One region of the Anaerotruncus sp. 80 genome, then DNA from elsewhere that is predicted to be linked to it. Evidence: riboswitches for the same ligand, from Rfam matches in the RefSeq annotation. Region 1 holds a riboswitch; each other region holds the start of a gene.

Evidence for each region. Region 1 has a riboswitch for cobalamin ahead of D1155_RS08350 (bacterial Ig-like domain-containing protein). Riboswitches for the same ligand answer to the same signal wherever they lie in the genome.
Region 2: linked by a shared signal. The riboswitch ahead of D1155_RS01000 (radical SAM protein) and the one ahead of D1155_RS08350 (bacterial Ig-like domain-containing protein) in region 1 are both predicted to bind cobalamin.
Region 3: linked by a shared signal. The riboswitch ahead of cbiD (cobalt-precorrin-5B (C(1))-methyltransferase CbiD) and the one ahead of D1155_RS08350 (bacterial Ig-like domain-containing protein) in region 1 are both predicted to bind cobalamin.

Annotation. Positions count from the first base shown of each region.
Region 1 is NZ_QWES01000014.1:23,787-31,054, reverse strand. Features, by position in the region: gene rpsM (30S ribosomal protein S13) at 74-442, shown strand; gene rpsK (30S ribosomal protein S11) at 460-858, shown strand; gene rpsD (30S ribosomal protein S4) at 881-1,501, shown strand; gene D1155_RS08360 (DNA-directed RNA polymerase subunit alpha) at 1,551-2,495, shown strand; gene rplQ (50S ribosomal protein L17) at 2,540-2,881, shown strand; cobalamin riboswitch at 3,150-3,378, shown strand; gene D1155_RS08350 (bacterial Ig-like domain-containing protein) at 3,507-7,268, shown strand, end outside.
Region 2 is NZ_QWES01000001.1:213,773-221,040, forward strand. Features, by position in the region: gene D1155_RS00995 (TetR/AcrR family transcriptional regulator) at 1-443, opposite strand, end outside; gene D1155_RS01000 (radical SAM protein) at 576-1,946, opposite strand; cobalamin riboswitch at 2,080-2,273, opposite strand; gene D1155_RS01005 (ABC transporter permease subunit) at 2,260-3,045, opposite strand; gene D1155_RS01010 (ABC transporter ATP-binding protein) at 3,042-3,923, opposite strand; gene D1155_RS01015 (TetR/AcrR family transcriptional regulator) at 3,928-4,539, opposite strand; gene D1155_RS01020 (GntR family transcriptional regulator) at 5,036-6,025, opposite strand; gene D1155_RS01025 (Fe-S-containing hydro-lyase) at 6,028-6,585, opposite strand; gene D1155_RS01030 (fumarate hydratase) at 6,604-7,268, opposite strand, start outside.
Region 3 is NZ_QWES01000017.1:28,635-35,902, forward strand. Features, by position in the region: gene cobJ (precorrin-3B C(17)-methyltransferase) at 1-454, opposite strand, end outside; gene D1155_RS09740 (glutamyl-tRNA reductase) at 455-1,447, opposite strand; gene D1155_RS09745 (cobalamin biosynthesis protein) at 1,456-2,457, opposite strand; gene cobM (precorrin-4 C(11)-methyltransferase) at 2,457-3,206, opposite strand; gene cobI (precorrin-2 C(20)-methyltransferase) at 3,210-3,896, opposite strand; gene cbiD (cobalt-precorrin-5B (C(1))-methyltransferase CbiD) at 3,893-5,143, opposite strand; cobalamin riboswitch at 5,253-5,442, opposite strand; gene D1155_RS09765 (sirohydrochlorin cobaltochelatase) at 5,520-6,320, opposite strand; gene D1155_RS09770 (hypothetical protein) at 6,334-7,268, opposite strand, start outside.

The DNA of each region.
Region 1 (7,268 bases):
AATTTATTGTTATTAGAACCCCTGTCTGTATCACCCCTGGAAGGTGACGGAAGATAGGAGAAGGAGGAAACGTATGGCTCGTATAGCCGGTGTCGACTTACCAAGAGACAAAAGAGTAGAAATTGGTTTAACTTACATTTACGGTATCGGAAGAAAAACCTCAAATGTAATCCTTGAAAAAGCAGGCGTAAATCCTGATACAAGGGTAAAAGACCTGACTGAAGATGAAGCTGGTAAAATCAGAAAGATCATCGATGAAGAATACCTTGTAGAAGGTGACCTGAGAAGAGAAGTTTCTCTGAATATCAAGAGACTGATGGAAATCGGCAGCTACAGAGGTATCAGACATAGAAGAGGTCTGCCTGTTAGAGGTCAGAAAACAAAGACAAACGCTAGAACTCGCAAAGGTCCTAAAAAGACTGTAGGCAGAAAGAAGAAATAAGAAGGAGGTAGGAAACAATGGCTAAAACTGCTAAAAAGGTAGTTAGAAAAAAGAAAAGAGAACGTAAGAACATTGAAAAAGGCCAGGCACATATCCAATCCACCTTTAACAATACTTTAGTCACTCTTACAGATATGGACGGAAATGCACTTTCCTGGTCCAGCGCAGGGTCCCTGGGTTTTAAGGGTTCCAGAAAGTCTACTCCATACGCTGCACAGATGGCTGCTGAAGAAGCAACTAAAGGTGCACTGGAACACGGCTTAAAAACAGTTGAAGTTTACGTAAAGGGTCCAGGATCCGGAAGAGAAGCTGCTATCAGAGCACTGCAGGCAGCTGGTCTTGAAATCACTATGATTAAGGATATCACACCGATTCCGCACAACGGATGCAGACCGCCAAAGAGAAGAAGAGTCTAATTGAAGGGAGGAGTAATATAACATGGCAAGATATACAGACGCTAACTGCAGATTATGCAGAAGAGAAGGCCAGAAGCTTTTCTTGAAGGGTGAAAGATGCTATAGCGGCAAATGCGCAATTGAGAAGAGAAATTACGCTCCCGGACAGCACGGTCAGTCCAGAAAGAAGACTTCTGACTATGGACTGCAGCTCCGCGAAAAGCAGAAAGCTAAGAGATTCTACGGAATGCAGGAAAAGCAGTTTAGAAATTTATTTGATAAAGCTGCTAGAAAACAGGGTAAGACAGGTGAAAACTTACTGATCTTATTAGAAACCAGATTGGATAACGCAGTATATAGATTAGGTTTTGCATCTTCCCGAAAAGAAGCAAGACAGCTGGTTGTTCACGGACATTTCACAGTAAATGGCAAGAAAGCTACAGCTCCATCTATGCAGCTGAAAGCTGGTGATGTCATTAAAGTTAAGGAAAAGAGCACAAGCTCCCCTAAATTTAAGGAAATCAAAGAAATGTCAATCACTGTACCTTCATGGATGGCAGTAGACGTTGAGAAATTAGAAGGTAAAGTTGTTGCTATGCCAACAAGAGAAGATATCGATACTCCGGTTGCAGAGCACTTAATCGTCGAATTGTACTCCAAGTAAACAAGCGGCATAAAACCGGTATTACTTGGAATAAGAAGGAGGGTTTTTAGTGATAGAAATCGAAAAACCAACAATCACTAAGTTTGTGGACGAAGACGGTACTTACGGCAAATTTGTCGTAGAACCTCTTGAAAGAGGTTATGGTACAACACTGGGAAACTGCATGAGAAGAATTCTCTTGAGTTCGCTTCCGGGTGCTGCTGTAACTTCTGTAAAAATCGACGGAATACTTCACGAGTTTTCAACGATACCAGGTGTCAAAGAAGACGTAACAGAAATCATCTTAAACTTAAAGAAACTTGCTGTAAGACTGAACGGCGATAATACAAAGCGTGTAATCATCAATGCGGTTGGTCCAAAAGTTGTAACGGCTGCGGACATCATTGGCGATTCCGAAATGGAAATTTTCAATCCTGAGCTGCATATTGCAACACTGGAAGAAAATGCTACACTTGTAATGGAAATCAATCTCGCAAGAGGCAGAGGCTATGTACCTGCTGACCAGAACAAGACAGAAAGCACACCGATTTCAGTGATTCCAGTTGACTCTATCTACACACCTGTTAGAAAAGTCAACTATACAGTAGAGAACACAAGAGTTGGTCAGGTCACTGACTTTGACAGATTGATTCTGGAAATTTGGACAGATGGTTCCATCACGCCGGAAGAAGGCGTATCCATAGGAGCGAAGATTATGCAGGAACACCTGAATCTCTTCATTCAGCTGGATGATTCTACCGACGGTATGGAAATCATGGTTGCAAAAGAAGAAGACCAGAAAGAAAAAGCGCTGGAAATGACAATTGATGAATTGGAACTTTCCGTTCGTTCTTTCAACTGCCTGAAGAGAGCTGCAATCAACACTGTTGAAGAATTAACCGAACGCACCGAAGAGGATATGATGAAGGTTAGAAACCTTGGTAAGAAGTCCCTCGACGAAGTGAAAGCAAAATTAGAAGAATTAGGACTTGGTCTCAAACCAAGCGACGATTAATCATTTGCATAGACAGACAATAACGAAGTGAAAGGAGAATTGATATGCCAGGATATAGAAAACTGGGCAGACCTACTGCTCACAGAAAAGCTATGCTGAGAAATCTGGTAACTGATCTGCTCAGAGAAGGTAGAATTTCTACTACTGACTGCAGAGCTAAGGAAGCTAGAAGAGAAGCAGAAAAGCTGATTACACTTGCAAAGCGCGGCGACCTTCACGCAAGAAGACAGGCGCTGGCATACATCTACGACGAAAGCGTAGTAAGCAAGCTGTTTGATGAAATTGCACCAAAGTATGCTGACAGAAACGGTGGATATACAAGAATTCTGAAGCTGGGACCTAGAAGAGGCGATTGCGCTGAAGTAGTGTTCTTAGAATTAGTATAATCATCAGCTTAAGATAAAACATGAAAACCCTGCATGGTAAGCCCTGCAGGGTTTTATGGTTATACTGTGATTTCTTTAGTAGACTTTGCTGTATTTGAGGTAGTATGAAGACCTTGCAACCTGAAAGCGTATAATTTTGAGAAAAAGTGGCGCAGCAGGGAAAGATTAATATCTATATAATGTAGTAATAAAAAATGATATTGCAAATTTGTTCGGAGAGGGCTATAATACAATTGGAAGAAATTCCAAACAATAATTAAAAACTAAAATAAAAAACAACGTTTTGTGTTCTTTCCATTGGAATCGCACCTTGTTTATCAGGAGATGTCAATGAGAAAGCTAAGAGGGAAGCAGGTGAAAGTCCTGCGCGGACCCGCCACTGTAGTTGGATTGTTTTGATTGAGACTGGAAATAGTCAACCACTGGGGAAACCTGGGAAGGGAGATTGAGACGATAATCCATGAGCCAGGAGACCTGCATGAAATGAGGATTTGCGGCGAGGTAACCGTAAGAATCCATGGTTAAGATACAGTAAATTCGGACTGTAGGCAAATGCCTATAGTCTTTTTTGTTGTAAAAAGCAGGAAGCTGTAGGCGGTAACTAAGACAAGAAAGGAAAAAACACATGAAAGAACAAAAGCAAAACTTGAAGAAAACTCTTGTGCTGCTTCTCAGCTTTCTCATTGTTTTCAGCATGATGCCATCTATGGCATTTGCGGATACAGGTGATGGAACCGAAGCGGAAGCAGAGAAATCCTGTAAGGTAACTATTACTTCACAGGCGAATCAGAAGTTTTTCCATGCGCCGCTGGTGAATACCCAGGTAGATGCGGATCTTGCTGAGACCTACGGCTATGCCGACAGCGTGAAGGATGAAGTTTCTGTATTGGATGCGCTGGTAAAAGCGCATATGGAGAAATATGGAGAAGAATTTACTAAAGAGACAGCAGCTGATAAGCTGGAGATAGACGAGAACGGCAATGTAACCCGTTATTTTGGTGAGAAAACCACAGACAGCGGTGTTATGATCAACAGACAGCTTTGTGAGACGCCGGCAGTCACAGCAATCAAGGAAGGAGACTGTTTGGAATTTTTCCGCTATGCTTCTGCTGAAAAGAAGGATATGTATACAGGGGTTTCCGCTAGCTATGCTACATCAGGAAATAATGGGATACATTGGAAGCCGGTGTATACACTGAGCAGGCTCAGAGACGTTCCTTTCGATATCCATTGCTGGGGATTCAATGTGGCGCAGTTTGGCGCAAAGGAAGAATCTCAGCGGATGCTTAACGGCGTGGGCATGGAAGGACTGCAGCTGGGGGTAATTGACTCTAATGGTGAAGTTGCGCCGGTTGGTGGAGCTGCGGCAAGTAGTAAAGCAGTAGTCAAAAATGTAACTTTAAATCAGACAGAGGATTCCTGCTGGCTAACGGCATATAATCCGAAAGCAGATATTATCATGCCATTCATAAACGTACAATTGCTGAATGCTCCTTCCTTGAAAGTCTTGGAACTTTATAGAAGTGAGGAAGATTTTAGCGAACGTAAAAATCCGCTTACAATGACTCCTGCATTGCAGGATGGCAAAAAAGACGGATATGAAGTGGACATACCGGATTATCTCGGCAATAAAGGCGTATATATCTATAGCAGCTTCTCTTCTGATCCGCAGGCGCCGACCAACGAATTTGCAGGCGAAGCGCTGAATAAAACTGTACGGGGAGAGTCTGGTATGATCTCCGGAAACCGCTCAAAGCTGTATCAAGGATGCTTTCATGTTCGTTATAAGGGAAGCATGGGGATCGTTGCGCAGTACAGTATAAAAGCAAATCTTAATGCTACCCTGAAAGAACTGGCGGTAGAAGGTATAATGGATAAAGCCTTCAATCAGGATGAAACGCAGTATCATACGTATATTGACAAGGATGCGGAAACGACTAAGATTAAAGCAACTGGGTACAATAAGTCATACATGATTAAAGCAAATGGAATAGAAGTTTCAAATGGAGAGGAAAGTGAAATTCCTGTAAAGTGGGATGAATCCGGCCGCATGAATGTAGAAATTACAGTTTCCTCTGACCGCTATGCAGAAACAATCTATCAGATTTGTTATGAAAAAGAGCCTGAAACGGATGTGCCTACCGTTGTAGAACAGCCAAAATCTGCGGATTACATCCAGGGAAATAAAGCGGCAGCGCTGACAGCGAAAGCCAGCGCAAGCGGAGCAGTGCGTTATCAGTGGTACAAGAACAGTATCAATTCTACAGAAGGTGCGACTGCTATTGAAGGAGCACAGGATAGGGAATATACACCATCTACAGAAGAAATCGGTACAACTTACTACTATTGTCAGTTTACCAATGAAAAAAATAAGGAAAATACTGCTATTTCCAATATCATAAAAATTGTAGTTAGTGCTGATCCGACACCAAAAGCGACATTGGAAAATTTTGGTAATGAGTTGGGAGATGATTACTCCTATGCTTTTCATAAAGGTTTTGTGTACGCACCGGGGGCTGAAGCGGAAAAAATTTCCGTTAAGCTTGAAAATCCGGTAGAGGGAGCAGTGTACAGTTATCAATGGTATAGAAATTTCGCCACAGCCGGTGCAGAGTCGAAAACAGGCGGCAGCTTCGGACCGAAAGACGTGACGGAAATTCAGCCGTTTACGGATGCGAAATATGCAGATGATTTAGGTAGTTACTGGTCCTGTGAAATCACATGCACCTTTAAGGGAAAAAAATACGAATCTTATGCGACAACCGGAGAGAAGAATGCGGCAGGAAAAGATATAACGGGTGTTTACGTCTTTATCAAGGTAGACTCTGCGGCAAAACCAGTGTTTACTAAGCAGCCGAAGGGTAACGAATCTTTGAGAGTCGGAGATGCTGCTTCAAAAGGGAGAGTCAGTGTATCCGTAAAGAAAGATGACTATGGAAAATTAACCTATCAGTGGTATGTGAATACAGAGAATAAAAATGAAGGCGGCACACCGATAGAAGGAGCCACTAAGAGTTGGTACAATGCGCCTACGGACAAAGACGGCACTTTCTATTATTACTGTGTCGCAGCGAATCTGCTGCAGGGGCATGTTTCTGAAACAGCTTCAGACGTTGCGAAATTCGTTGTGAAAGATATGCAGAAGGTTGTTGATGAGAAATTTGAGGAGGCAGGCATCAAAGGCGCAGGCACTAAAGAAGATCCTTATCAGATTGAAAGTGCGGCGCAGATGAAGGCTGTACAGGAACTTGTCAATATCGGATACGCATTTAAAGATAAGTATCTGTCACTGGAAAAGGATATTACCCTGCCTGCTGACTGGAAACCAATGGGTGTAACCAAGGATGGAAAAAATGACATCCAGAATGGCGTAAATCTGTATCCGTTCAGCGGTAAGCTGGATGGCAAGAATCATCAGATCACAGTACCGGAAGGCGGTCTGCCACTTCTCGGCTATGTTCAGGAAGCAGAAGTCAGCAATCTGAAGATTTACGGAAGCAGAATTGAGGGCTATGGCCTTGTAAATAACTTCGAGGGCGTTGGCTTATCGGGAAGTGCCATCGTAATCGATAACGTTACTTTGGTGGAAGGAACCAAGACATTGAAGTCCGGTCTCCTTGGTGCAAACATTACGACCAACGGCTTTGCGGGATGCACAGCTGGATTTGTAGCGACCATTAAAAATTGTATCATTGAGAAAGATGTTGTCATCGGATATGCCGAAGATCAGTCTAACATAGGAGCCTTTGCAGGTAGATTACAGGGGACCGTTGAAAACTGTGTCAACCATGGAACCGTCAAGGGTAAAAACTATGTCGGCGGTATCGTCGGCTCAAGAGATAATGCCATGGGCGCGTGCGTAGTAAAGAACTGTACCTTCGACGGCACTGTGATTGCTTCCGGCAATCAGGCTGGCGGTATTATCGGGGGTGGATATGTAAATGAAACAGCACCAAACGGCAAAAGAATCTATGTGGAAGGAAACGTTTCTTCCGGAACCGTTACAGGTAAGAACTATGTCGGCGGTATCATGGGCGCAGACTATTATGTAAATCAGAACTGGGAAACCGGAACCTTTAAATTGAACAAATTTACCGGAACGGTTTCCGCAACGGAAGAAAATGCTTATGTCGGCGGTGTAATCGGCTATCTGACAAGCCTGAATAAATACGACAACATTGCCGGAAATTACTATGCTGGTGATTGCGGCGCGGAAAAGGGCATCGGTTTTGTTCAGTACGTAGATACCAGTTGCAAGACACATGAGACAGAAAGCGGTGCGACTTACGTCGATACATCTGTCGAGAAACCGAACATTTCCGGATTTACAAAGCCTAATCACAATAGAACTGATGACCCGCTGGGCGCAGATGCTGTAAGATTGACT
Region 2 (7,268 bases), on a different contig from region 1:
TCTTTTGCCAGATTTCCTTCTTCTACCCCTGCCTGAATCAATCGGCTGATCGAATCCAGATCAAACTTGAGCTTTCCACGGGGACCTGTCTCCTCCGAAGAAGAAATATCAGACAAACTTCTGATCCACTCCTGAGAAAGCTTATATCCGCTGTCTTCAATACATGCCGAAAAATGCACCATATAATAGATGATTTTTTCTATGAAAGTATCCTGCAGGCTCATGGCCTTATCCAAAACCTCGCTGAAAGCACCATATCCAAGCGCAAATACAATATCCTCTTTCTTCTTAAAATAAGTATAAAAGGTGCCCTTCGAAACACCTGCCAGTGCAGTGATCTCGTCAACTGTCGCCTGAGAAAGTCCTTTCTCTGCGATAATTTTGCTGCCTGCATCCAGCAGTTTTTTCTTTGTTGCAAGGGCAGCAATCTGTCTGCTCGTCATAAGCGTGCCTCCTTTTTCTTTATTATACTGTATAATTGACTATCAGTCAATGACTTATAGTCAATTTTAAAAAAACTGCACTGCTTGATATTTCCTCATCAAACAGCGCAGCTTATCTCTTGCAGCATATGTTTATTTCCTATCCTGCTCCCACAGTTTATCTGCCACCGGCGCCCAGTTCTTTGCATATTCTGTGCACTTTCCACAAAGATGCTCACAGGATTCCGGCGCTTCTAAATCCGTAGATTTTGCTCCGGTCTTCTTTACTAATTCCTGCAGAATTCCTGGGTTTTCCAGCATAGGGCAAGGCCGCAGATGATTGTCATTAAACGGCTGTCCATCACGATATGCAAGAAATAGCGGCTGACGCAAACAATCAAGAAGTGACTTTTCTTTGATATTAGCGCCGGAGTAGTGAATAAATACACAAGGTTCCACGTCTCCGTTGGCATTGATATGGCAATACCTTTCCCCTGCCGCAATGCAGCCATGTACAAACTCTCCATCGTTTTGAAAGTCAATCGCAAATATCTCTTTACCACCTGTAATACCGCGGATTTCCCTGATTTTATCGTGCATATAAACTCTCTGTTCCGGTGTCAAAAGCAGTTCTGTACTCGCATTGACACCCACCGGCATATAATGGAAATACCATGCAAAAACACAGCCTTTATCGATAAGCATATCCAGGAATTCATCACTGGTTACAGTCAAATAGTTCTTGCTCGTATAGCAAATCGACACACCGAAAGGAATTCTCTTTTCATGCATCAAATCCATCGCCGCCAAGGCTTTCTGGAAATGGCCTTCTCCTCTTCTCCCGTCGTTGCTTTCTTCAAAACCCTCAATGCTAACCGATACAAAGAAATTACCTACTCGAAGAAGGTCGTCACAGAATGCTTCATCAATCAGTGTACCGTTGGTAAACGCATGAAATGCACAATCGCTGTGTTTTTCGCACAGACGGATAATTTCCTTTTTCTTAATCAGCGGTTCGCCGCCGGTGAACAGAAAAGCGTGAATACCCAATTCTTTACCTTCTGTGATAATTCTATCCATATCCTCAAAAGAAAGGTTCATTTTATCGCCATATTCCGCAGCCCAACAACCGGTACAGTGCATATTGCACGCTGTTGTAGGGTCCATCAGAATAATCCATGGAATATTGCACTGGTATCTTTCAGACATTTTCAGAGAAGTCTTGTAACCACGAAAACCAGACTCATATCCGGCATTTAAAGCAAAGGTCTTCAAAATATGCGGATCCACATTGCGCAAAATATTTTGTGTATAATGGGTCCACTTGCTATTCGGGTCTTTTGCCAGCTTTCTCAAAAGTTCATAGGAAGAACCTTCCCATGCGTCTCCTAAAATTTTCTCCAGCATATTAATCATAGGAAGCATAACTTCGGTCAAATCCTTTTCCTGTCCCTTGTTGATAATCGACTCCAAGCCTTTTTCGAAGGCTTTTCTTTCCATGATATGTTTTACATCCTTTACCAAAATATTCCACCTCCAGTTTATTCGTCTCTATGAAGATATATTTCCTTTTTTTCGTAACATATTATACTGCACTTTTCAAAAATTAGAACTAGACAATTTCCTGGATTTGACTAATCAAAAGCTGCACCAAAATGGTGCAGCCCGTATTTTCTGCATGTCTCCTAACTCAGAGGGCATCGTTCTTACTCACCTTCCCGTTTCCAGTGGCTGGTCTAAAACCATCGAACAAGAATTCCCCCATTACAGTGGCGGTACCGTGCAGGATTCTCACCTGCTTCCATCTTAGCGCCCAATCCAATCGGGAGAACATGATTTAATAAATATCTTTTTTTACATACCGCAAATAGCCGGCTCCAATCCCAAGCAGCCCAATTACCATCCCGATTGCGACCAGTGTCCCATCGAGACTGCCCGCTGTCACGATATCCGCTCCTTCGCAGTAGGCGAAAGGCGTCACATATTTTAAAAACGCCGCCACTTCCGCAATGTTGGCAATGAGATTCAGAAAATACATCATAAAAGCGATGCCAAGTCCGGCGCCCACGCTGCCTTTACGTGTGAAAGCAGAAATCCCGAAGCAAATCCCCGCCAGCTCCAGTTGCAGCAGATAATACGCAAGATGCAGCAAATTGATTTCCCTCCAGGGAATCGCTTCACCTACCGCCGCTATAGCACACACAGAAATCCCATAAACCAGCAGATTTATCGCCGTCACCTGCACCAATACCGCAAGGAGTTTTTCCGTCACGACCCGCCTGCGGCTAATCGGATGGGGCAGCAGGAATTCAGCCGTTCCATCTTTTTCTTCCTTGCTCAAAATGCCAGCCGCGCACAGACAGGCATAGAATGCGCCGCCAAGCCCCAGCACATTCCCACATTCAATAGCATAAAATCCGGTCAGCATGCCGAAGTTCAGACGGTCCATTCCAAAAGCGTCGGAAAAAGAGCCCATGGAAGCAAACACATCGCCAACACTCTCCATCTGTCCTTTCATCTCCGGAAAGAGGAAGATGCAAACTGCCAGAAGAAAAGAAATGGCAGCAGTCCAAATCAAAAACGAAACGCGTCCCTGTCTCAACTCATGTCTAACCAATATCACAGCGCCTCACCATCCTTTTCATAATAGTGAAGAAATACCTCTTCCAAATCCGGCTCAGATACGGCGAGATCCGCAATCTGTCCATCCGCAAGCCTTCTCAGCAACTTGTTCATATCGCCGCTGTAAAGAAAGCTGGTCTGCCCCGCAATCTCTTTCCGGTCACGAATTCCGCAAAGTCCGTCAAGATTTACGCTGCCGCAAACCGCAACACGCCTGGCGCTGGTGCGAGAAAGCGCCTCTACACGATCGCAGGCAATGATCTTCCCTTCACGAATGATTGCGGCACGGCTGCAGTTTCGCTGCACCTCTGACAAAATATGACTGGACAAAAAAATAGTCGTTCCATCTGCATTGCGCTCCCGAAGGATTTCAAAAAATTCTTTCTGCATCAGTGGGTCAAGACCGCTGGTCGGTTCGTCCAGAATTAAAATTTCCGGCTGATGCTGCAGCGCGCAGACAATGGCGACTTTTTTCCTGTTACCAAAAGAGAGTTCCTCCACTTTTCGTTTCTCAGAAAGTTGTAATCTTTCACAAAGCCGCACAGCTTCCTTTCTGCAGTCCTTTTTTCGCAAGTCCGCAGACAGCTTCAAGATATCTTTCACCCGCATTCCGCGATAAAAAATTGCTTCCGACGGAAGATATCCAGTCCTGGCAAGAATCTGCTCTCTTTCTTCGCAAGCAGCAAGTCCGCTCACCCAGGCGTCTCCTCCGGTCTTTTTTATGAGCCCCATCATCGTGCGGATTGTCGTAGATTTCCCTGCGCCGTTGGGACCGATGAATCCAAAGAATTCTCCTTCGGAAACGGTCAGACTGACGCCGGAGATCCCCCGGTTTTTTCCATAATATTTAGTCAAATTTTCTAACTTGATTGCATCCATCTCGTCACTCCTTCCGAAGATAAATACTTTTCCAAAATGCGATCAGTCTGGTAAAATCCTTTTCCATTTCTGCGGTATTCACAGGTCCTCGCTGCACCATCTCCCACAGATATCCTTCCGACGCCCAGTACATCTCCCTGTACATCATGGGAATATCCAGTCCTGGCACAAACTGCGCCGGATCAAAGTTGATACGGGCACGATCCGCTTTCAGGTTAAAATACCGGTGATAGCTTTCAGAAACAGCTGCGCAGATTTCCGGGTCCTTTTCGTAAAATGCTTTGATGGTAAAATTCGCCATGTCCGGATACTGACTGATCAGTTCCATTTTTGCCCGCATGCCCCGTTCCATGCTCTCAAACAGCCCCTGCTGGCTGTAGCATTCGCATTCGGTCAAATAAGCAATGGTCTTCTTTGCACAAGTATCCCACAAAAACAGATATAATTCCTTCTTGTTGTGAAAATAGTGGAACAGCAGCGATTTGCTGATTCCCGCTGCCTCTGCGATTTCACGCATAGGACTGTTATGATAGGTATTCTGCGAAAAAACCTTGTAACCTGCATTGATGATTGCTTGCTGTTTTTCTTCCGGCAAAGAAAAAAATTTTTCGTTCACGGTAACTCCTCCATTCCCGACCGACTTTATTCTATTATAAAGCCGTTGACCGATTTTGAGAAGGGTGCAATTCCTTCTATCCAGTTTCCTGGTATTTTCCTACGGCAGGTTTTGCATATGATTGTGCATATGTCGCCACTTCATCACTAATTTGCACAACTTCCACTCCTGCTGGTTGTGCAAATCCTACTGCCCACGCTGCCTCTTGCACAACTTTTGCGCTCCGTAACGCGAAAAAACATTTTTTTCATCAAAAAAGTTGTGCAAAACGAGTCATTTTTATCTTGCTTTGCACAACATACATAATATTAAACGCCACGATTTTCGTAAAAGTTGTGCAAATTACTTTTTTCAAGCTTTCCCTGCACAACCGAACCAACAAAAAGTTGTGTAGAAACAATTTTTATCGCATCATCTGCACAACCGCAATCTGAAAACGCGTATCTCCCGCAATACATTCTTCTGACCCTGCGATTAAATATCACAGATAACGCAATCACATGCTCCGCTTCTTGTTCATCACCCGTTTAATCTGATCTACCACGTGGAGAAAAGACCCCTTGTCCACCTTATAACTATAGGAAACCAGTTCCCCGCCCCGCTCGCAAAAGCTGCGCAAAAACTGCTTTTCCTTAGACGCGATAAAGGTTTCATAGCCTTCCGGCACGATGACTACATCGTTCTCAGCAAAGAACTGTTCCTCTTTTCCAAAGAACCCCGCAAGCTGCGTCGCCATCCCTTCACTCCAGCTGCCCAGCCCCTGGCAGTTATTTCTGACTACACCCGCGAATGCGTCGCTGGCGCAGAAAATGCCCACCTTCTGCGTATCTCCAATTTTAGCCAGACGGACAATAGTATGCACCGACGGCGTCATGGCAACCATCGCAAGCGGTTTATTGCTTCTGAGGTAGGATTCCACCTCTGTAAAATGGGTGGACGTAGTTAAAATCAAATCGTAATCCGCATTGAGACTTTCCGCCGCTTCCTTGATTCTGTCAAGATCAAAGGCTGCCGTCTCAGCATAGCCAATCTGGGAAAGCTGTCCCTCAATCATCTGTAGCGTCTCAGGATTACAGTCCACCAAAGCAACCTTCACCACATCGTACTTTTCCGCAAGACCTCTCAGCTTCAGATTTAAGTAGATTTCCATTTCCCTTGGCGTAAACCCCAGACTTTCCAGTCTGGTGAAGAGTTGGTCGATTGCTATCATGGCTTTTTCCTTGCGGCTGGCAAAATCCTCTTTCTGATCTATGACAAAAGAACCGCTGCCCTGCACCATTTCTACAAAACCCTGTTCTTCCAGATATTCATAAGCGTGCTTAATGGTGCCGCACGCTACGCCGATTTCTCCGGAAAGATCCCGCACCGTTGGCAATTTAAACCCCGCAGCCAGCTTCCCGTCTTTAATTGCATCGGAAATTCGCTCCGCAATTTGCTTGTAAATCGGCTTCTGACCTGCCGTGTCCAGTTTAAAATCCACAAACATAGCTATTTCTCCACGGCAAGATATGCTTTCCTGCCATCTTCATACAGATTATTTCCCTGACTATCGATGATCACAACTGCCGGAAGGTTTTCCACTTCCAAACGGCGCACCGCCTCTGCGCCCAAATCTTCATAGCAGACTACTTCCGCTTTTTTGATGCACTTGGCAAGGAGCGCTCCAGCACCGCCGATGGCGCCAAAGTATACCGCACCGTTTCGTTTCATGGCCTCGATTACCTCTGGCGAACGCTTGCCTTTTCCAATCATGCCCTTAAGGCCCAAATCCAAAAGCGCCGGTGCATATGCGTCCATACGGTAGCTGGTCGTTGGTCCCGCAGAACCGATTACCTGGCCCGGTTTTGCCGGTGCAGGTCCTACATAGTAAATAATGCTGTCCTTCACATCAATGGGAAGCGCCTTTCCCTCTGCCAAAAGTTCGCAAAGCCGCTTGTGCGCAGCATCTCTTCCCGTATAAATCACGCCACTAATCAGTACATTATCTCCTGCGCGCAGGTCTTTTGTCTTATCTGCCGTCAGCGGCATCGTAATTTTCTTCTCCATATCTTTCCGCCTCTCCTTCTATAATACTGCACTCTTATGTCTGGTTACATGGCAGTTGATATTGACTGCGCACGGAAGCCCTGCAATATGGGTTGGCAAGGTCTCGATGTTGACTGCAAGCGCCGTGGTTTTTCCGCCAAAGCCCTGCGGTCCAATGCCAAGTGCATTGATTTTCTCCAGCATTTCTTTTTCAAGGTCTTCATAGAACGGATTTGCATTTCTCTCATCTGCCGGACGCATAAGGGCTTTCTTCGCAAGAAATGCTGCTTTATCAAAGGTTCCGCCAATGCCGACTCCTACCACGATAGGCGGACATGGATTAGGGCCTGCATCCTCTACCACCTTCAGGATAAATTCTTTTACACCGGCAAGACCGTCAGACGGCTTCAGCATTTTAATCTGGCTCATGTTTTCACTGCCAAAGCCCTTTGGCGCAACGGTAATTTTTAAGGCGTTGCCTGGCACGATGTCATAGTAAATCACCGCCGGCGTATTGTCTCCTGTATTGACTCTATCGATGGGATCCTTGACGCAGGATTTGCGCAGAAAACCTTCCGTATAGCCCTGGCGCACGCCTTCGTCTACAGCGTCCTTCAAATTTCCGTCGATGTGCACCTCCTGCCCAATCTCAAGAAAAACGCATGCAAGACCGGTGTCCTGACAGATTGGCACTTCGTCTATAT
Region 3 (7,268 bases), on a different contig from region 1:
CCTCCGCCGCAAGATGCAGTCTTTTTTCAATTTTTTCCCACGGAGTCAAAAGGTCTGACAGAGAAATAACTGCAAAGTCGTGAATCAGCGGTGCTCCTAAAACTGCTGCACCGCTGCAGGCTGCTGTAATACCCGGCACAGTAATAATTTCCACCTCAGGATGCTCTGCTGCAACCTCTGCCATAATTCCTGCCATTCCGTAAACGCCAGCATCTCCGCTGCAGACAAAAGCCACTGTTTTTCCCTTCAGAGCAGACTCCAGCGCCAGCTTGCAGCGATCTACCTCCTGCTTCATAGCTGTCGATTTAATTTCTTTTCCTTCTGTAAGTTCCCGTACCAGATCCACATACAGAGTGTAGCCTACGATGACATCGCTTTTCTCAATGGCTTCCTTCGCCTGCGGCGTCATATATTCCCTGTTACCCGGGCCGATGCCCACTACATATATTTTCATTTAGATATCCTCTTTCGACAGACGCTCCCTGAAGCTATACCATTTGTGGAAGTCGTCCATGTATTTTTCTATAATCAATTCAATTTCTTTCATTTGCTGTTCCATACGGGTGTCTCTCACATCTGTGCCCAAATTATCTATATCATAGTAACGCACATGCGCAAGTTCTTCCACCCTTGGGTCAATATCTCTGGGTACAGCCAAATCAATAAACACCTCCGGTACTCTGCTCAACCGGCTGATTTCCTCCATAGATACAGTGTAATGGGGACTTAAAGTTGCACTGACAACAGCGTCAACCGTCTCTATCGCATGATAACGTTCCCCATAGTTGACGGTTTTCACACCCTGCGGTATGATGTTTTCTCCATGCCTATACTGACGAAGGGTCATCGTCGCTTCTAAGCCCTCTTTTACCAGAATTTCCGCAACCAGACGTCCAATCATTCCATTTCCGATGACCAGCACCTTTTTCAGTGCCGGATTGGTACGAATCAGTTTGACCGCCCGAGAAGCAGTTGAATTGTCATCAAACTTGAAATCCACCAGAGTTTTTGCCTTTTTTCCCGCACTAACACCATTTCTGAAAATGACATTGAGCAGAGTATCTGTCACCCCCGCTTTTTGGGCAGCTTTCAGCGCATCATCTACCTGTGTCACAATCTGATCATCGCCCCAAATCTGAGATTCAGCACCCGCTGCCACTTTACACAGATGGATAATCGCATCATCGCCTGTCAGTGTCCGGTTCATATAGGCGTAAGTCCCATACTCAACCCCTATCATCCGGCAAAGCTCCTTAAAAGGGTTTAATACTGCTTCGTCCTTGAGAGACAGATATAGCTCTGTCCTGTTACATGTGGCAATGAGAACCGCCCCCAGTATCTCCTCTTTTTCCTTCAGCTTATCATAAAGCTCTGCAGTCTGCGTCTTTGTACAGGAGAATATCTCTCTTTCTCTAAGCCCCGCCATGTTATAATCAATATATGACATAATGATATTCAAAAATTACACTTCCAATCTCTCATAGCCAGGGCGCAGGTACAGCCGCTTCCACTGGTCTTTGATAATATTTTTGTTCCGTAATTGCTCGCCAGTACCGCGCTGCGCTCACAAACATTATCAGCACCCGTTACTGATTTGACCAGTGCTGATGGTACAAAGCACCCCTGCACTTCTTGCAGCTCCTCTGCCGTATAAGTAACCAAAGGAATCTTATATTTGTCGCAGAATGCCAGAATGCAGGTTTCATATTTCTTCAAATCTATAGAAGCCAGCTGTTCTACCGCTTCAATCGCAATGTGCTTATCTGCCAGCTGCTCCAAAATAAACCTTTCAAAAACCTCTGCACTGACACCTTTACGACATCCGACACCGATAGTAACAATGCGCGGCACCAGATTAATGGTATTTTGAAAAACATTCTGATTTCCGGCAAGGCTGACACAAATACCACTTTCCGTTTCATCTAGAGTCAGAGCCTGCGGCAATTTTCCCTCAAAGGGAAATGCGCTGGAAATCCCCACCTTTTCTCCTCGCAAAATCGCTGATGATATCAACTTGATTTTGCTGATATCCATAATATGACAGCCTGCATATTTACTCCATACATCTACTGCGAACTGTCCGTTGATATCGGTAGCCGTAGTCAGCACCAGTTCCGCTCCCGTCACCTTTGCAAACTCTGCCGCCGCTTCATTTGCGCCGCCCAGATGGCCGGAAAGCAGCGGTATGGAAAATCTGCCAAACTCGTCCATGACTACTACTGCCGGATCCTGATCCTTGGTTTTAATCAGCGGTGTAATAAGGCGAACGGCAATGCCTGCCGCGCAGATAAAGAGAAAAGTGTCTTTTTTCTCAAAGTTTGCTTTCAGATATTCTCTTGCGCTTTCTTTTCTTTTATCGAAAATCTCCGCACTGCACGTCTCTTGCAGCCTTTCTGCAATTTTCTCTGCTAGGCTTTGTCCTCTAGCCGTAAATGCCAGAATACTGATGTTCTTCATTATTTTGTCGCCTCTCTGAACAGATGAGTGAAAGACGGATCATAGAGCCTAGAGCGCTCGTATTCGCTGCCTAAAAAACCGCCTACCATAATCAGTGCCATTTTGTTGATACCATTTTCTTCTGCAGCTTTTGCGATGTCCTTCACCGTGGTGCGAACCACCTTTTCGTCCGGCCAGGTTGCCTTATAAACAATCGCCGCCGGGCTGTCCGGTGCGTATCCGCCTGCAATGAGTCGTTCAGAAAGCTCAGCCAGCATGGTGGAGGTCAGAAATACTACCATGGTTGCTCCATGTTCAGCCAGTTTAGAAATTTCTTCTTTCTCAGGAACCGGGGTTCTTCCTGCCATTCTTGTCAAAATGACTGTCTGACTCACATTAGGCAAAGTGTATTCTGCATTTAATGCTGCTGCAGCACCGATAAAGGAGCTGACGCCGGGTACAGAAACATATTCCATATTTTCCCGGTCTAAAATATCCATCTGCTCTCTAATCGCGCCGTAGATACAAGGATCTCCTGTGTGGAGCCGGACTACTTCCTTTCCCCTGTTTTCTTTCATCACCGCAATAACCTCTTCCAAAGTCATCTTAGCACTGTTATAAATCTTACAGTCTTTACCAGCGTAATCTAAAAGTGCCGGATTCACAAGAGAACCTGCATAAATGATAACGTCTGCTTTTTTTAGAAGTTCCGCCCCTCTGACAGTAATTAAATCTGCAGCGCCCGGACCTGCTCCGATAAAATAAATCATAGTTTAACTCTCCTTTTGTCTGTCTTCCGATGGAATTACAATCAGTGAAAAGTAGCTGGACTGCTCTCTCAGTTCTTTTAGGTCCTGATATACCTTTTCATTTTCCATGGTGGCACATTCTACCATCATAGCTTTCTTGTCAGCCAGCTGGTCTTTGATTTTCATGATGGTTTTGCCTGACTTCATCAGCACTTTCGTGCCTTCCAGTTCTTCTGCCTGACTTCCTTTATAGGTCGCCGGAATGATGTGCAGCATTTCCTCACGTTCGCAAAGAGATGTATTCAGACTGGCCGCCGCACCGCAGAAGGACGGAACGCCCGGCACCATAGCCGTCTGATAGCCCCGCTGGGCGAGTTTTCTATGCACGTACATGACTGTGCTGTAAATTGCCGGATCTCCTAAGGTCAGAAACGCCACATCCTTTCCCTGCTCTAAAATTTCGGAAATGGCATCAGCAGATCTCTCGTGACAGCGATTAAGCTCTTCTTTATCTTTAATCATGGGCATATCGCATTCCAGGATTTCCTTGTCCAAGATGAAATCTCCCGCAATTTTCAGTGCCACGTTTTCTGCTGCTCCGCTTCTTGGCACTGCAATAACATGACAATCTTTCATTACATTGATGGCTTTCATTGTAAGCAGCTGTGGATCTCCCGGTCCCAGTCCTACTGCATAAAATTTTCCACTCATATCTGTTTCATATCCTTTCGTATCATTTCAGCAAGCCGGTCTGCACCAGGGCTTTTCATAATATGGTTTCGATCTGTAGTAAACAATACCGTCTCAACTTTCACCTGTCCTTTCAGCCTGAAATGGAGATGGTACAGAACCTTTTCCAAAATCCTTGCTTTTACTTCCTCATAATAATTTTTTTCCTGAATCAGAGCAAACGCCTCATCGGTGGTAATACACTCTGCAATTGCTTTTACAGTATCGCAGTCAGCACCGCAAACGGCACTATGCATACCGATAATCTCCATTCTGCCATCAGCGTAAGAGGAATGGGTATTCATAATCCCTGCTGCCAGCTTGATCAGCTTGCCAGTATGACCTACCAGAAGTATTTCCTCAAACCCCTTAAACTTAATGTAATCCAAAGCTTCTCCAATATAGTTAGAGATGGGTACAGCCTTTGCGATATCCAGTCCCAGATGCTCACGGCAAAATTCCCTGCCGTAATTTCCCGGGGCGATAAGAATCCGCTTCGGATTCTCCTGATACTGTTTGTCGATCACAGTCTTAATCGTATCGACAAGAGCCTTTTCACTCATAGGATCGACAATACCTGTCGTTCCCAGAATAGAAATTCCTCCAACAATACCAAGTCTTGGGTTATATGTTTTTTTTGCAATCTCCGCACCGCAAGGCACAGAAATTTCTATATATAGAGGTTCCTTCTCTTTTCCGTATTTTCTGCGAATTCGCTGCACATTTTCAAAGATCATCTGCCTCGGCACCGGGTTGATGGCAGGCTCTCCTACGCTGCACTGCAGGCCTTTTGCTGTAATAATGCCTATGCCGCAGCCGCCCAGCAAGGTAATACGATCTCGAGTTTCTGCTAAAGTCCCCGATGAAATGGGATCTTTGCTGACACAGGCTTTAATCTCTGCGCCATGGGTTGCATCAGGGTCATCGCCTCCGTCTTTTATCACCGTGCAGCAAACCGTACCCTTACCTATATCTATTTCACTGACCTGCATGGTCGTTTTCTCTCCTGCAGGCAATATAACCTCCGCCTCAGAGACTTTCTCTCCAGAAAAAAGCATAGCCGCTGCCGCTGCAGCTGCAGCAGCAGCGCAACTTCCGGTTGTAAAACCGTATTTTAGTTTTTTTCCATTTTTGACGGTAAACTTCTCCATATTATCCTTTCTGCAAGCTTTTCCTGCAATGAATAATGTTGCAATAGAAAAACCCGAATCCACAGGATTCGGGTTCAAATTTATCTTGCATTAAGTAAAACTCTTCGCACTGTCTCCTTCTTTTCCGTTTTGGGAGTCCAGCCGCCGAAGAATTTACTATTATTACCCTAAAACTCATATCCTGTGACTTTCATGGTAAAATATTGGGATGTCTTCCGACTCTGACGTCAACGCTCTTATGCGCCTTCCCAGGAACGATTCCCAGTGACCGGCCATATGCCTTGCATAAAAACTCCGTCATTACGGCAGCAGGACTGTTCAGGACTCTCACCTGATTCCATATTACGATTTTATCAACCAATATTTTCAAGTTGTTTAACAGAATTATATTACAATCGTTTTCGGCTGTCAACTGCAATTTGCACCAGCTTGAAGCAGCCGTTTATCGGGATGCTTATTTAAGCTTTTCAAATGCCCTTGCTGTATGCTGCGCAAAAATTTCTCTGATTGCAGGAATCTGCCCCATGCCTCGCAGTACACACTGCACCGCATAGCCCTCTTTTTCCAGAATCGTTTTCCATGAATCTTCATCATCACTTGCCATATCGTTATTGGCATGATCGCCTGCAACAATCATTAAAGGCTGCAGCACAATTTTTTCATAACCGCCTTCCTTTAAGGCAGGAAGAATATCTTCCAGAGTTGGTACCGCTTCCACAGTTGCGATAAAATAGTTGTGGTGTCCCTGTTTTCTGAGCTCATCTTGCAAATCAAAGTATACCCTGTTTGCCTCAACACCTGTTCCATGTCCCATCAACACCACGGCCGTCTTTTCATCCGTATGCTCTTTTGTGTCTTCCACCATGGCAGCTGCAACTTTCTCAAAATCCTCTTTATCAGTTAAAAGAGGTTCTCCAAGTACTGCAGCTGCAAAAAGATCTCTATGTTTTTCCACATCGCGCAGAAGGTCGTGATACTCTGTTCCATTCATCAAATGTGTCGGCTGTATCACCAGCTTTCTGAATCCATCTGCTGCTGCATGCTGCAGTGACTCAGCTTCGTTGTCGATATGAAGTCCATCCCTTTTCTTTAGCTTATTAATAATCATCTGACTGGTAAAAGCACGCCGCACCGGATAATCTGAAAAAGCATCCGCAACTGCCTGCTCAATAGCATCTATTGTGACCTTTCTATTTTCGTTATAGCTGGTGCCAAAGCTGACTACCAGAATCGCGGTGTCTTGTTTCTGATTCATCTTTTTATTCCTCTTACTTTCCTTGATTACTATTTTTCTTTTTATTTTTCTCCTCGTAGTATTCCTTTGGCGTAACGCCAATCTGATAGAGAACGTTACCCCAGGAACCGCATTTTTCGTGCAAATCCTGCCGCAGCTGTCTTGGCACTTCCTTTTTCATAGGAATTTTTCCGTTTTTCAGATAGATATCTTTTACCATACCAAGGCGCTTTCTATCATCTTCATCCAGATTCAATACCTTATAATAGCAGCCATAGAGACTGTCAGAATGGAGCCTTCGATTTTCTGTCATTCTATGGTCGATATAAATATCGTGAAAAGGCTCCATTCGGAGAACCGGTTCCAAATCAATCTGAAACAGCGCATTGCGCCAGGAGCCGCATCGCTCTATGAGCGCCTGCTTAACAGCCTGTTCAATTTCTCCATGAAGAGGACTTCGTCCTATTTCATGAGCAAAATTTCTAACTGCTTCCAGCATATTGATATATTCCAGTTCTAAATCAGGAATCTTATAGACTGCTCTTTTAAGAAAATCAGCATCCAACTTTGCAGCTTTAATAACAGAAGTCCAGCCGCTGTAATATTTTTTGATTTCCCTGCAAACCTCAGGCAAATCTCTGGGATGCGGAATTTTCCCAAGCTCTAGTGCTTTTTCTCTGACCATGTCAAGAAGCTTTTCCTTATGCAATCGCTCTTTTTCCATCTGCTCCATAGTTTTTCCGCCTTTACCTGCTGACGCGGAAAGCCCTGCAGCACGAAGCGCATAAGGCCATTTACCAAACCTTTGTTTGATGTAGTCTTTCAGTACCCAAAATACTTCTCCCTGCGTAGGGCCATACCCCAGTTCTGACGCTAAACGCCTTAGATAAGCGAGCAGTTCTTCATCAGAAAAGCTTTGGTAGACACATTTGCCGTCCGGACTTGCTAATGCATAATTTTTCCAGACAG